One region of the Meiothermus sp. QL-1 genome, then DNA from elsewhere that is predicted to be linked to it. Evidence: riboswitches for the same ligand, from Rfam matches in the RefSeq annotation. Region 1 holds a riboswitch; the other holds the start of a gene.
What was found. Region 1 has a riboswitch for thiamine pyrophosphate ahead of DV704_RS03920 (thiamine ABC transporter substrate binding subunit). Riboswitches for the same ligand answer to the same signal wherever they lie in the genome.
Positions count from the first base shown of each region.

Region 2: linked by a shared signal. The riboswitch ahead of thiE (thiamine phosphate synthase) and the one ahead of DV704_RS03920 (thiamine ABC transporter substrate binding subunit) in region 1 are both predicted to bind thiamine pyrophosphate.

Region 1 is NZ_QQSV01000002.1:232,624-237,652, reverse strand. It holds gene DV704_RS03940 (UbiX family flavin prenyltransferase) at 1-493, shown strand, start outside; gene DV704_RS03935 (undecaprenyl-diphosphate phosphatase) at 490-1,266, opposite strand; gene ispD (2-C-methyl-D-erythritol 4-phosphate cytidylyltransferase) at 1,322-1,960, shown strand; gene ispE (4-(cytidine 5'-diphospho)-2-C-methyl-D-erythritol kinase) at 1,948-2,775, shown strand; TPP riboswitch at 2,811-2,905, shown strand; gene DV704_RS03920 (thiamine ABC transporter substrate binding subunit) at 2,925-3,989, shown strand; gene DV704_RS03915 (iron ABC transporter permease) at 3,990-5,029, shown strand, end outside.
Region 2 is NZ_QQSV01000004.1:68,327-73,355, forward strand. It holds gene thiC (phosphomethylpyrimidine synthase ThiC) at 1-488, opposite strand, end outside; gene DV704_RS06330 (FAD-dependent oxidoreductase) at 475-1,413, opposite strand; gene DV704_RS06335 (thiazole synthase) at 1,410-2,192, opposite strand; gene thiS (sulfur carrier protein ThiS) at 2,193-2,387, opposite strand; gene thiE (thiamine phosphate synthase) at 2,374-2,991, opposite strand; TPP riboswitch at 3,060-3,169, opposite strand; gene DV704_RS06350 (hypothetical protein) at 3,209-3,676, opposite strand; gene DV704_RS06355 (hypothetical protein) at 3,691-4,218, opposite strand; gene DV704_RS06360 (hypothetical protein) at 4,222-4,935, opposite strand; gene DV704_RS06365 (hypothetical protein) at 4,932-5,029, opposite strand, start outside.

The DNA of each region.
Region 1 (5,029 bases):
GGTAGAGGTGCACCTGGTCATGACCCCAGGGGCCAAGCGGGTGCTGGTGGAAGAGGCGGGGCAGAGCGTGGAGGCGGTGGAGGCCCTGGCCCACGTGGTGCACCGTAGCAGCGACCTGGGTGCGGCCATCGCCTCGGGCAGTTTTCGCACCCTGGGCATGGTGGTGGTGCCCTGCAGCGCCACCACCCTGGCCAAGATCGCCCATGGCCTGGCCGACAACCTGCTCACCCGCGCGGCCTACGTGACCCTCAAGGAGCGCCGGCCGCTGGTCCTGGTGCCGCGCGAGGCCCCCCTACCCCTGCCCAGTCTGGAGGCCATGGTCAAGGCCGCCCAGGCTGGGGCCACCATTCTCCCGGCTGCGCCGGGCTTCTACCACAAGCCCAGGCGCATCGAGGACCTGCTGGCCTTCCTGACCCAGCGCGTGCTGGACCTCTTCGGCCTGGAGTACGAGCGGGCCCCGCGCTGGGGAGAGGTGGAGGAACTCGAGCTCTAGCGCAGGAAGAAAACCCCGTAGACCACCCCGACCACGATGCGGTATACGGCGAAGGGCACGAAGCTGCTCCGGCTCACGAATTCCAGCAACCAGCGCACGGTGAGCAAAGCCGCCAGGAAGGCCGAAAAGAAGCCCACCGCCAACAGCAGCCAACTATCGGCGCGGAACTCATCCAGATGGCGCACCAGGGAAAACCCGGTAGCCGAGAGCATGGTGGGCACCGCCAAAATAAAGGAGAACTCCGCGGCAGCCCGGCGGGCCATGCCCAGGGCCATCCCCCCCACGATGGTGGCCCCGCTGCGCGAGACCCCCGGCATCATGGCCAGGGCCTGGAAGAAGCCGATGAGCATGGCCTGTAAAGGGGGCACCTGGTTCACATCATCGTAGCGCTTGTGCCGCTCGAGCCAGCGGTCCACAAAAAGCAGGAGCACCCCCACCCCTACCAGGTTCACCACCACCACCAGGTCGTTGCCCAAAAACACGTTTTCTATCACATCGGCCAGCAAAAAACCCAGCACCCCGGTGGGAATAAAGGCCAGAATGATGCGCTTCCAGACCTCAGCATCGCGCAAAAAGCGCCTGAAATAGAGCGTCAATACGGCCAGGATGGCCCCCAGTTGAATCACCACGACGAAGCTCTTCAAAAAGGGGTCGTGGGCTATGTCCAGCCCCAAAAGATGGGCCGCCAGGGTCAGGTGGCCGGTGGAGGAGATGGGCAAAAACTCGGTGACCCCCTCCAGAATCCCCAGGATGAGCGCCTCGAAAACCGTCACGGGCCGAGGATACCATGTCCAGATGGAGACCTGACCGGTGCGGTAGCATGCAGACGTGAGGGTCTCGGTGTTGTTGCCGGCGGCGGGCGCGGGCGAGCGAATCGGGCGGGGACCCAAGGCCTTTTTGGAGGTGGGGGGCAAGACCCTGCTGGCCTGGGCCCTGGAGGCCTTCGCCTGGGCGGAGGAGCGGGTGGTGGCCCTGCCGCCTGGGAGGATGGTGGAGGGCCTACCGGCCAGGGTGGTGCCTGGGGGGCGCACCCGGCAGGAAAGCGTCTACCACCTGCTGGAAGCTGCCACAGGGGACGTGGTGCTGGTGCACGACGTGGCCCGGCCCTTCGTGGTGCAGGAGGCGGTGAGGCGGCTGCTGGCAGCGGTGGAGCAAACCGGGGCGGCCACCCTGGTGGTGCCGGTGCCCGACACGCTGGTGCAGGAGGAGGAGGGCCGGTACGGCGTGGTGGTGCCCCGCGAACACCACCGGTTGGTCCAGACCCCCCAGGGTTTCTGGCGGTCGCTCTTGTGGGAAGCCCACCAGCGGGCCCGCCTGGAAAACCGGGTCTACACCGATGACGCCCAGCTGGTGCGGGCCATGGGCCATCCGGTGGCCCTGGTGGAGGGCGACCGGCGGATGTTCAAGGTGACCTATCCCGAAGACCTGCTGCTGGCCGAGGGGGTGGCGCGGTTGTGGAGGTCCTAGCCCCCGCCAAGGTCAACCTAGGGCTCTCGGTCCTGGGGCGCCGCAGCGATGGCTACCACGAGCTGCACACCCTCTTTGCCGCGCTGGCAGTGACCGATCGGCTCTGGATTGAAGCCGCCCCCGAGGGGATAAGCCTCGAGGTCAGGGGCGCTTCCCTCCCCTCCACCCAGGACAACCTGGTCTACCGGGCTGCAGCGGCCTACCTGGAGGCCGCGGGCCGGCCTGGGGGGGTGCGGGCGGTGCTGGAGAAAAGGCTGCCGCTGGCCTCAGGGCTTGGTGGGGGCTCCTCCAACGCCGCGGCCACGCTCAAGGCCCTGGCCCGGCTCTACCCTGCGGACCTTGACCTATTCGCCCTGGCCCGGCAGCTCGGGGCCGACGTGCCCTTCTTTCTCCTGGGGGGCCTGGCCGAGGGTAGGGGGATTGGGGAAAGGCTTACGCCCCTGCCCTTCCAGGCCATCCACCTGGTGCTGGTCAACCCGGGGCTGGCGGTCTCGTCGGCCGAGGCCTATCGGGGGCTGACCCCCGCGATGTGGCAGCCCGAGCTGGACCTGCCGGGCATCCTGGAAGCCCTTCGGGCCGGGGCCGAGCCCCCCTACTGGAATACCCTGGAAAGGCCCGTATTTGGCCTCCACCCCTACTTGGAGCAGCTCAAGCTCGAGCTCTACCGCATCGGCCTCAGGGGGGTGCTCCTCTCGGGCTCGGGCGCCACCCTCTTCGGCCTGGCCGAGGACGAGGACCAGGCCCGCTTCCTCGCCCAGCGGCTTCGCGAAAAGTACCCTGGCTTCTGGATTGTGGCCACCCAGACCGTAAGCTAGGGCCTGTACGGTCTCTTCCCCGAAGCGTATCATCCGGGTGTCATCGGGGGTGCCCGGAGCCCGGGCTGAGAGAGACCCTTTGAACCTGATGCGGTTCGTACCGCCGTAGGGAGCATGACACCCCTCCCGATGACAAGGAGGGAGTTTTTATGTACCCCAACCGATGGGCCTTCTGGCTCGGTCTGGCGCTCGCCGCCCTGGCCCCTGCCCTAGCCCAGCCGCCCACCCTGACCATCCTCACCCACGACAGCTTCAGCCTGGACAAGAACCTGGTCGCCCGCTTCGAGCGGGAAGCGGGCCTCCGGCTGCGCTTTCTGAAAGGGGGCGACGCAGGGGAGATGCTCAACAAGGCCATCCTGAGCAGAAGCGCCCCCATTGCCGATGTGATCTACGGCTTCGACAATACCCTGCTCTCGCGCGCCCTGGAGGCCGATATCCTGCAGCCCTACCGCTCGCCCGAGCTGGCCAGCCTGCGCCCTGAACTCCTGCTCGACCAGACCTTCCGGGCCACCCCGGTGGACTTCGGCTACGTGGCCCTCAACTACGACCGGGCCTACTTCAAAGACCGCCCCCTGCCCCAGCGCTTCGGCGACCTGGCCGCTCCGGCCTTCGCCAGGCTGCTGGTGGTGCAGAACCCCGCCACCAGCTCGCCGGGGCTGGCCTTCTTGCTGGCCACGGTGGCTTCGTTCGGCGAGGAGGGCTACCTGGAGTTCTGGGAGGAGCTGCGCAAGAACGGGGTGCGGGTGGTGAGCGGGTGGAGCGAGGCCTACTACACCCACTTCACCCGTGCAGGGGGGGACCGACCCCTGGTGGTCTCCTACAGCACCAGCCCTGCCGCCGAGCTCTACTACAGCGAGGCCAGGCCCAAACCCAGCGAGCCGCCCACGGCCAACCTGTTCCTGCCCGGCAGCGCCTTTTTCCAAATCGAGTACGTGGGCATCCTGAAGGGGACCCGCAACCTGCGGGCGGCCCAGCGCTTCGTGGACTGGCTCATCTCGCGCCCGGTGCAGGAAAACATCCCCACCGAGATGTGGGTCTACCCGGCCCGGCGCGACGCCAGGCTGCCCGAGGTCTTCCGCTTTGCCGAGGTACCCCCCCAACCGGCCCGGCTCAGCCCCCAACAGATCCGGCAAAACCGCGAACGCTGGATCAGGGAGTGGACCCAGGTGGTGCTGCAGGGGCAAAGCGCCCAGGCGGTGAAGGCCCGGCGGTAGATGCGCTGGCTGGCCCTGCCGGTGCTTCTCTTCCTGGCGCTGGCGCTTTTCTACCCTCTGGGGCGGATTGTGGCCCTGGGGCTGGGGGAAGGCTTCGGGCAGGCCCTGGCCGACCCCTATTATCTGGCCCGGCTGGGCTGGAGCCTGGCCTACGGGCTGGGCTCCTCGCTGCTCTGCCTGCTGCTGGCCCTGCCGCTGGCCTATGCCTTTCGCTACCGGTTTTGGGGGCGGGGGTTCTGGCTGGCCTTCTCCGTGGTGCCCTTCGTCCTGCCCCCTCTGGTGGTAGCCATGGGCTTCTTGGCCCTGGTGGGGCCGCGGGGGGCGCTGGGGGTAAACCTCTACGGCACCCCCTGGGTTCTCTTCTGGGCCAGCGCGCTCTACAACCTGGGCCTGGTGCTGCGGCCGCTGGTGGCCCTGCTGCCCTTGCTGGCCCCTCCCCTGGCCGCGGCCCGCACCCTGGGGGCCAGCCCCCTGCGGGCCTACCTGCGGGTGGGGGTGCCCCTGCTGGCTCCGGCCCTTCTTTCCAGCGGCAGCCTGGTCTTCCTCTACAGCTTCACCAGCTTCGGGGTCCCGCTTCTTTTGGGAGGGCCGGGATGGGCCACGCTCGAGGTGGCTACCTACCAGGCCCTGGCACAGCGCCTGGCCTTTCCCGAGGCCAGCGCCCTGGTGCTGATGCAGATCGGGGTCAGCGCCCTGGTGCTGCTGGGCTACCTGCGGCTTCAAGGCCGGCTCGGGGTGGGCCTGGAGGGCAGCGAGGCGCCGCTTGTATTGCCACGGGGGAGCGCCCTGGGCCTAGGCCTGGGGGTGGGGGCCTTTTTCACCGCGCTCTACAGCCCCCTCCTGGCCCTCATCTGGCGGGCGCTAGAGCGGCCTTCGGCCTGGGTCTCGGTCTGGCAAAGCCCCAGCTTCACCCCAGGCCTCCTGGCCCTGCAGAATACCCTGCTCTTCGCCGCGCTGGCGATGCTGGCGGTGATTCCCCTGGGTTTCCTCTACGCCTACGCGGTCTGGCGGGGGGCCCGCGGGCTTGACCTGCTGGGGCT
Region 2 (5,029 bases), on a different contig from region 1:
TGGACGGTGATGTAGTCCACCCCCTCCTGGCCGTGCTCCTCAATCACCCCCAAGAGCTCGTCCGCGGACATGTCAAAGAAGTTCTTGCGCTTGGCCGCCCGGAACTCCGCCTCGTAGATGGGCACGGTGCCCAGGGGCACGGTGGCCACCTCCAGGATGCGGCGGCGGATGGCCTTGAGGTCGCCCCCCGTGGAGAGGTCCATGATGGTGTCCGCCCCGTACTGGATGGCCACCCGGGCCTTTTCCACCTCCTCCTCCGCGTCCACGTAATCGTAGGAGGTGCCCAGGTTGGCGTTCACCTTCACGGAAAGCCCCTCCCCGATGCCCTTGAAGTCCCGGAGGGTGTGGTGGTGAGGGTTGCGGGGGATCACGATGCGGCCCGATGCCACCCCCTCCCGCACAAACTCGGGGGAAACCCCCTCCTTCTCGGCCACGTAAGCCATCTCCTCGGTGATGATGCCCTTCCTTGCCGCCTCAAGCTGCGTCATACTCTACCCCCAAAAACCTAAGCACCCTATGGGCCGTCCAGGGGGCCAGGAGGACCCCGTTCCTCCCGTGCCCCACCGCCGCCAAAACCCCCTCTTCTACCTCCCCTATGAAAAGCTCCCCCAGGGGCCGGTAGCCCCAGAGAGCCCCCAAGAAACCCGCCCCCTCCAGGAGGGGAAAGCGCTCGTGGGCATAGTCGACAAGCCACCTCAAGCCGAAGAGGTCCACCCCCCCGCCCCAGCCCTCCCGGCTCGTGGCCCCCACGTACACCCCCCCTTCCCGGGGCAGGAGGTACCCATCCCCGGCGAAGAGGGGGGCGGGGGGCGGAGGGCCCTTTAGGAGGAGGGCCTCACCCCTAAGGGGCCGCACCGGCAGGCTAAAGCGCCCGCCCCAGGCCCCCACGGCCAGCAGGACCCACCGCACCCTGGCCTCCCCCTCCCGCCAGCGGACCCGGCCCTCCCCTACCCCCTCCACCTCGGCCTCGAGGCGGGGCACCCCCATGGCGGCAAGGGCCTGGAGGAGGGCGGCCCTCAGGGCCCTGGGGTTCACGTACCCCCCGGGGAAGGCCCTGGCGCCCAGGCCCCCCCGCACCGGGTAGGGCAGGGGCTCCTCCGCCCCCCAGAGGGCCTTTTCCCCCTGGGAGAGGGCCACCACGTGGGTGCCGGAAAACCCCGCCTCCACCTCGAGGCCCTGCCTCCTCAGCTCTGCTAAAAGGGCCGGGTAGTAGTCCAGGCCGAAGTGGGCCCCCTTGAGGAGCTCCCCGGAAAGCCCCTCGGGGTAGGGGGCCAGCATCCCGGCGCTGGCCAGGGTGGCCGCCCCCGCCTTCCCTGCGTCCAGAAGGAGCACGGAAAGGCCCCGCTTCCTGAGCTCGTAGGCGGCCAGGGCCCCCACCACCCCCGCCCCCACCACCGCCACCTCGGCCCTCATGCCCGGCCCCCCAGGGGCACCCCGTGGGTGGGGCTGGAGGGGCTTGCCCCCTCCCTGGGCCGCATGGGGCCCGCCAGGAAGGCCTTCCGCCCCGCCTCCACCGCCAGCCGGAAGGCCTCGGCCATGCGGGGAGGGTCCTGGGCCTCGGCGATGGCGGTGTTCACCAAAACGGCATCCAGCCCCAGCTCCATCACCTCCGCCGCATGGGAGGGCAGGCCCAGCCCCGCGTCCACCACCACCGGGGGGAGGCTCTCCCTCTCCCGGGCGAAGAGTTCCAGCAGGGCCCGGGTCCTCACCCCCCAGCCGGAGCCGATGGGGGCCGCCAGGGGCATCACCGTGGCCGTGCCCAGGGCGGCAAGCCGCTTGGCCAGGACCAAATCGGGCCCCATGTAGGGCAGGACCACGAAGCCCTCCTCCAGAAGCCTCTCCGCCGCCCTCAGGGTCTCCAGGGGGTCAGGGAGGAGGTAGCTGGGGTCGGGGATCACCTCCAGCTTCACCCACCTTTCCCCGGTGAGCACCCGGCCCAGGCGGGCCAGGCGCACCGCCTCCTCCGCCGTTTTGGCCCCGGCGGTGTTGGGCAGAAGCCGCACCCCCTCTAAGGCCTCCAGAAGGCCCACGTGCCCCGGGGCCTTAAGCTCCACCCGCCGCACGGAGACCGTAACCACCTCCGCCCCCGCCGCGGCCATGGCCTCCCGCATCACCCCGAAGTCCCGGAACTTCCCCGAGCCCAGGATGAGCCGGCTCCTAAGCTCCTCTTCCCCTACCTTCCAGGTGTCCATCTAGCCTCCTTGCATGAGGGCCACCACCTCCACCACGTCCCCTTCCCGCAGGACGTGGTGGGGGAGCTCGGTGCCGGGATAGGCCTCCTCGTTGAGGAGGACGGCCACCCGGCCAAGCTCTACCCCCAGCTCCTCCAGGGCCTCCCGCAGGGTTTTGCCCTCGAGGGGCTTGGGCTCGCCGTTAACCCACACCATAAAGCCGCTCCCTAAAGGCCCTGGCCGCCCGCTCGGGGTCCTCGGCGTCCAGGATGGCCCGCACCACCACCACCCGCCTGGCCCCCGCCTCCAGGACCTGGTCCAGGTTGGCAAGGTCTATGCCCCCGATGGCGAACCAGGGGGCCTCGAGGTGCTCCGCCGCCCAGCGCACATACCCCAGGCCCGCCGCCTTCCGCCCCGGCTTGGTGGGGGTCTCCCACACGGGCCCCACCGAGAGGTAGTCGGCCCCCTCCTCTAAGGCCCTTAGGGCCTGCTCGGGGGCGTGGGTGGACCGGCCCACCAGGCCGGAGAAAAACCGCCGGGCCTCCAGAGGGGTGAGGTCCCCCTGGCCCAGGTGCACCCCGTCCGCCCCCAGAAGGGCGGCCAGGTCGGGCCGGTCGTTGAGGAAGAAGGGCACCCCGTAGGCCTGGGCCAGGGCCCGCATCCTCTCCCCCAGCTCCAGGATGGGGCGGGCCTCCCAGTCCTTGGCCCGTAGCTGCAAGACCTCCACGCCCCCCGCCAGGGCCCGTTCCGTGCGCTCCAGGGTCTCCTCCTGGCTCCAGCCGGGCCTGGGGGTCACCACCAGGTAAAGCCTTCCCTGCAAGCCGCTCACCTCCTCAGGCCGGCAAGGCAAAGCCCTGCGGCCCAAGGAGAAAGGTGGGTTTTGGGGGTATTCTCCGCATAAGGCTTCCCTCCGCCGGCATTACCCGGATCAGGTTCCAAGGGTTGCTGGGATATACCCAGCTCTCAGCCCCTTGTTCAGGGCACCCCTAGCCTGTGCCCCCACTATAGCACGGCCTGTAGGAGAGGTGTGGGCTCACTCACACACGGCACAGGAAGAAGAAGCCCGCGGCCGCCAGCCCCGCGCTCATGGCCTTGGTGCCGCTGGTGAGGTCCAGGACCACGGGCACGTCCGGGTGCTTTTCCAAAAGGTCCTTCACGTGGCGGTAGATGGCCCCCACGTCGCTTTTGCCAATCTCCAGGGGATAGATGTCCTTCCCCGTCTCCTGGCGCAGGCGGGAGAGGAAGGAGGCGCTTTCCGGGGTGTGGAGCACATACACCTTCTCCGCCCCCGCCCCCAGGACGGCCAGGACCGTGGCCTCCGGGCTTGTGCCCAGGGTGTGGATGGAAACGGCAAAGGGCTGCCGGCTGGGGTAGACCCTGGGCTCCCGGCGCCAAAGCTCCAGGAGGGCCGGCCAGACCCGCTCCTGGTAAAGGGCCTGGGGGTTTCCCCCAGCCCTCACCGCCTCCTTGTAGGCCTGCCATAGGCTTTCTAACACCTGGTCCATACCCCAAACATACCCTAGGCCCGGCGCCGGAGGGGTTTGGGCCAAAGGAAGACCCGCCTGGCCAGCTCCAGGGGGCGGGCCGCCATGGATCTCCCGGGAACCTGCAGGGGGCGGTTTCCTGGAGGCAGGTTAGGCGCCTGGGCCCGCGGGGGCTCAATCACGGTAATCCTAAAGGGCGGAGGCGGTGGGAAGTCCTGCAGAACTTCCAGGGCAAGCTGCAGCTCCTGCCAGTGGTAGTAGCCCTGCCGCTCCAAAAAGAGGAGAAGCCTTGCCACCCTCAGGGAAGCCCAGCGCAGGTTTTCCTCCGAAAGGGGAGCGCGCTCATGGATGACCCGGTTGCGCAGGGCGATCAGCTCCCAAAGGCCCCTCACCAGCTCCCCATCCTGCTCCTGCAGGTACCCCTCCACCTGGGCCATCTTCTGGCCCAGGGTCCCCTCGGGGAAAGCCCCCAAGCGCTCCAGACCCTCCTCCAGGAGGAAGATGAGGCGGACAAAATCCCCCAGGATGTCCCCGGTACGTTTCCATTCAAACTGGAATTCCATACGTCACCAGAAACCGCACACCCGCGGGGAGGCCCCATAGCCCACCAGCCTTCCCCCCGAAGCCTGGACCAACTCCTCCCAGAAGGCGCGGATGGAGGTGGTGAGCCGGGCATTGGCGTTCCTGTCGTCCCCGGCGGTGAGCCCGGCAAAGCAAACCTCCTGGTCCTTCAGGTTGGGCAACCCCAGCTTCTGGCGAACCCGCTCCAGGAGTTTGCGGCGCACCTCCGGCCGCTCCAGTTTGAGGGTGTAGTCGTAGAGGTTCACCAGCTCAGATTGCTCAAAGCCGTGCACCAGAAGGAGGATCCGCCCCTTGCCCCTGGCCCGCTCCCCCGCAGCCTTCAGGGCGGCCACGATCTCCGTACCCCGGGTGCACTCGGCGATGGCCCGTTGCCGCAGCCCATCAAAGGCCTTCAGGGCCTCCTGGTGGAAGGTCTTTTTGAAGCGCTCCAGCTTAAACCTGGGGGTGTTCAGGGCATCCGGGGTTTCCAGCACGCGGATAGGCGCGGTATAGGAACGACCGGTAACAGGCGCTAGGGTGAGCCGCAAGGAGGCGTTGAGGAGCTTTTCCGAAAGCCTGGGGAGAACCTCCTCCGCCAGCATCTCCCGGTAGCCGTTTTGCACCCCTCGAGGCGCACTGCACCCCAGGGCCACCAGCACCTGGTACTCCTCCTTGCCGCCCATGAAGGGCAGGGTGAAGAACAGAAGGAGCTTGATCATACAGCCGGCCGAGCCTCCTTGGGGGGCTCAGGAGGTTCAGGCGAAGGAGGCAAGCGGGGCGGCTCCAAGGGAGGCAGGGCTCCGGTGAACTCCG